DNA from 2 places in the Streptomyces sp. NBC_00846 genome. Region 2 is predicted to be linked to the other one. Evidence: predicted binding sites of a transcription regulator. Region 2 holds the regulator's gene; the other holds the start of a gene.
What was found. Region 2 encodes HrcA, which represses chaperone genes, less so after heat shock. Its sites were predicted from a motif close to TTNGCACTCNGNNNNNCNGAGTGCNAA; they were not measured.

Region 1: groES (co-chaperone GroES) is a predicted target of HrcA. The motif match lies at 1,187-1,213, and genes of this name have one in related genera.

The regions. Positions count from the first base shown of each region.
Region 1 is NZ_CP108846.1:4,592,049-4,594,246, forward strand. Features, by position in the region: gene OG936_RS21320 (polysaccharide deacetylase family protein) at 1-203, shown strand, start outside; gene OG936_RS21325 (hypothetical protein) at 194-517, opposite strand; gene OG936_RS21330 (DUF6234 family protein) at 562-1,035, opposite strand; gene groES (co-chaperone GroES) at 1,365-1,673, shown strand; gene groL (chaperonin GroEL) at 1,774-2,198, shown strand, end outside.
Region 2 is NZ_CP108846.1:2,176,601-2,178,798, reverse strand. Features, by position in the region: gene OG936_RS10110 (MBL fold metallo-hydrolase) at 1-595, opposite strand, end outside; gene hrcA (heat-inducible transcriptional repressor HrcA) at 791-1,807, shown strand; gene dnaJ (molecular chaperone DnaJ) at 1,808-2,198, shown strand, end outside.

The sequences.
Region 1 (2,198 bases), 2.4 Mb from region 2:
TGCCGCTCTGGAACGCGGAGGCGTTCCCGGACCACATGGAGTGGCGCGAGGAGGACCAGGACCTGCATCCCGGCGACATCATCCTCACGCACTTCCGGGGCCGGGGGGAGTGGGGTGTCGATATGGCCGAGCTGGTTCGCGCGGTCATGAAGACCATCACGGATCAGGGGTACGCCGTGGCCCGGCTGGAGGACTACGTATGAGAAGGGCGTACCGGCTGCTCGCCGGCCTGCTGGCAGCCGGTGCGCTCCTGACCACCACCGCCGGGTGCGCGCAGTCGGTCGCCCCGATCGAACGGCTGGGCCGCAAGGCCGCACAGAAGGTGACCCACCCGGGGCCGAGCCCCGCAGCGGGCCCGCAGACGCATCCGCACGGCGACCGGGGTGATCGCAGTGACCGCCGGGACCGTGGCGGTCACGGCGGTCACGGCGGTCATGGCGATCACGGTGGTCGTCGCGGTCATGGCGGTCACGGTGGTCATCGCGGTCATGGCGGTCACGGTGGTCACGGTGGTCATGGCGGTCACGGGGCGTCGGGGGCGCTGGTCGTCATCGCCTGCCCTCAGCCGCCGGAGTCCAGGCACTCGTGGTTGTCGCTGCCGCTGAGGCACTGGTGGTCGGACCGGCCGGGATCGTCCGAAGGCGTGGAGGCCGGCGCCGGGTGCGAGCGGCGGTAGTCCTCGTGCCCGACCTGCACCGCCGCCACGCACAGCAAGAGCACGACCGGGATCTGGAGCGCCCCCGCCCAGGGCCAGTTCTCGCGGATCAGCACCACGGCGATCAGCGCGACCGTCGCCGCGATCCCGCCGAAGACGAGGACGGGCGTCCAGTCCATCGGCGGCGGGTCCGTCGTCTCCGAAGCGCCGGGGTCCCACCGGGACAGGGCCAGGGAGTAGGCGGCGACCGCGCAGATCAGCCCCTCCAGGAGCACCAGCAGCAGACCCAGCACCACATCGAGACAGCCGTTCACGGCGCGCGAGCCGTGCCGGGGCCGCGGGTCCCGCGGATCCGAATGCCGGTACGGAGATTCGGTCATGTTCACACAGTCGTACGGAACGCGTCGGTCCGTACGGCCGTTGTCCCAGTGTTGTCCGGACTGTTGTTCGGACGGTACCCCGGTCGCTGCCCCGGCCACCGCGCGGTGCTGGGCCGGAGCGGGGTTCCGGTGGGCGCCACGAGCGCGAGAATTGGCACTCCGCTTGACCGAGTGCTAATCGCGGTCATAGTCTCGGTGCTGGCACTCACCACTGGAGAGTGCCAGCAGTACTGTGCGACTGGCAGGTCCGGCACCCGCGACGACGGATCCACCTGGTCGCTACCCAAAGACTGTTACCCCGTGAGATCTCCGAAGGGGGAGACCGGATCGTGTCGACCGCCAGCACCAAGGTTGCGATCAAGCCGCTCGAGGACCGCATTGTGGTCCAGCCGCTCGACGCCGAGCAGACCACGGCCTCCGGCCTGGTCATTCCGGACACCGCCAAGGAGAAGCCCCAGGAGGGCGTCGTCCTGGCCGTGGGCCCGGGCCGCTTCGAGAACGGCGAGCGCCTTCCGCTCGACGTCAAGACCGGCGACGTCGTGCTCTACAGCAAGTACGGCGGCACCGAGGTGAAGTACAACGGCGAGGAGTACCTCGTCCTCTCGGCTCGTGACGTGCTCGCGATCATCGAGAAGTAATTCACCCACGTTTGCTTCTGTTCTGCGCCCCTGGCCCCCTGCGAACTAACCAGCCGGGTGGTCAGGGGCGCAGTTCGTTCGAGAGGAAAGCTCAGCTCCCATGGCGAAGATCCTGAAGTTCGACGAGGACGCCCGTCGCGCCCTTGAGCGCGGCGTCAACAAGCTTGCCGACACGGTCAAGGTGACGATCGGCCCCAAGGGCCGCAACGTCGTCATCGACAAGAAGTTCGGCGCACCCACCATCACCAACGACGGTGTCACCATCGCGCGCGAGGTCGAGCTCGACGACCCGTACGAGAACCTCGGTGCCCAGCTGGTGAAGGAGGTGGCGACCAAGACCAACGACGTCGCGGGTGACGGTACGACCACCGCCACCGTGCTGGCCCAGGCGCTCGTCCGCGAGGGTCTGCGCAACGTCGCCGCGGGTGCTTCCCCGGCCGCCCTGAAGAAGGGCATCGACGCCGCGGTCAAGGCCGTCTCCGACGAGCTCCTCGCGACCGCCCGACCGATCGACGACAAGTCCGA
Region 2 (2,198 bases):
CGGCCGGCCAGCGCGACGGGACCGCGTCCCGGCCCGCCTGCGGTTCACCGGACTCCTCGACCAGGTCCCCGCAGAGCACCACCGCGGGGGAGCCGGGCACGAGCACGGCCAGGTCGTGGCCGCTGTGGGCGGGGCCCACGTTCGCCAGCAGCACCTGGCGGCCGCCCCCCAGATCGAGCGTCCACTCACCGCACACCTCGTGGTGCGGCGCCACCACGACACCGGTGGCCTCCGCCGCGTCGTGCTCGGACACCCCGTGGCGTACCGCGGAGGCGTACAGGGAGTCCGCCCCGGACGTCAGCAGGCCCGCCATGCCGACCGCCCCGTACACCTGGGCGCCGGAGAACGCCGCGGTGCCCAGCACATGGTCGAAGTGCGGGTGGCTGAGTGCGATATGCGTCACCTTCCGGCCGAGCAGGGCCTGTGCCTGAGCCCGTACTTCGGCGCCTTCGCGGAGTGTCGATCCGGTGTCGTAGAGCAGAACTCCCTCCGCTCCGACCACCAGTGCGACGGTCGCGTCCCATCCGGGAAGGCGCCGGCGGCCCATTCCGTGACCGAGTCGCTCCCAGCCGAACTCTTCCCAAAAGGCATCCATACAGCGACGCTATCGGCAACGACCTGCGCGGTCTCGGGGTGGCGTGGCCGGTCGCCCTTGCTAGGCCCCCACTCGGCCGCCGTACACTGGCCGGGGGATTGCTGGCACTCGCGACGACAGAGTGCCAGGCGGATTCCCGGGAATGACCCAGGAACGGCCCGAGAACCACGAGGAACACAGCTGGAGGTGTGCGCGATGCTCAGCGAACGCAGACTCGAAGTGCTGCGCGCCATCGTCCAGGACTATGTCGGCACCGAGGAGCCCGTGGGTTCCAAGGCGCTCACCGAGCGGCACAAGCTGGGGGTCTCCCCGGCCACCGTCCGCAACGACATGGCGGTGCTGGAGGACGAGGGCTTCATCGCCCAGCCCCACACCAGTGCGGGACGCATCCCGACGGACAAGGGCTACCGGCTCTTCGTCGACAAGCTCGCGGGCGTCAAGCCCCTCTCGTCGCCGGAACGCCGAGCCATTCACAACTTCCTCGACGGCGCGGTCGACCTCGACGACGTCGTGGGCCGTACCGTACGGCTGCTCGCGCAGCTGACCCGGCAGGTCGCCATCGTGCAGTACCCCTCGCTGACCCGGTCCACGGTGCGGCATGTGGAACTGCTGTCGCTGGCGTCCGCCCGGCTGATGCTCGTGCTGATCACGGACACCGGCCGGGTCGAACAGCGCATGATCGACTGTCCCGCCCCGTTCGGTGAGACGTCGCTCGCCGATCTGCGGGCCCGGCTCAACAGCCGGGTCGTCGGGCGCCGCTTCGCGGATGTCCCGCAACTGGTGCAGGATCTGCCGGACTCATTCGAGAGCGAGGACCGGGGAACGGTCTCCACCGTGCTCTCCACCCTGCTCGAAACCCTCGTCGAGGAGACGGAGGAGCGGCTGATGATCGGCGGCACCTCCAACCTCACCCGCTTCGGGCACGACTTTCCTGTGATGATCCGGCCGGTGCTGGAGGCACTGGAGGAGCAGGTCGTGCTGCTGAAGCTGCTCGGCGAGGCCAAGGACTCGGGCATGACCGTACGAATCGGGCACGAGAACGCCCACGAGGGGCTCAACTCCACGTCCGTCGTCGCGGTCGGCTACGGTTCGGGCGACGAAGCAGTCGCCAAACTCGGCGTGGTCGGACCGACCCGCATGGACTACCCCGGAACGATGGGAGCGGTACGCGCAGTGGCACGTTACGTCGGACAGATCCTGGCGGAGTCGTAAGTGGCCACGGACTACTACGCCGTACTCGGCGTGCGCCGCGACGCATCTCAGGACGAGATCAAGAAGGCATTCCGGCGGCTCGCTCGCGAGCTGCATCCGGATGTGAACCCCGATCCGAAGACCCAGGAGCGGTTCAAGGAGATCAACGCCGCCTACGAGGTGTTGTCGGACGCGCAGAAGAAGCAGGTCTACGACCTCGGCGGCGACCCGCTGTCCGCCTCCGGCGGCGGTGGCGCCGGCGGATTCGGACAGGGTGGCTTCGGCAACTTCTCCGACATCATGGACGCGTTCTTCGGTACGTCGTCGCAGCGCGGGCCACGTTCGCGTACCCGGCGCGGCCAGGACGCGATGATCCGGCTGGAGATCGATCTCGCCGAGGCCGCGTTCGGCA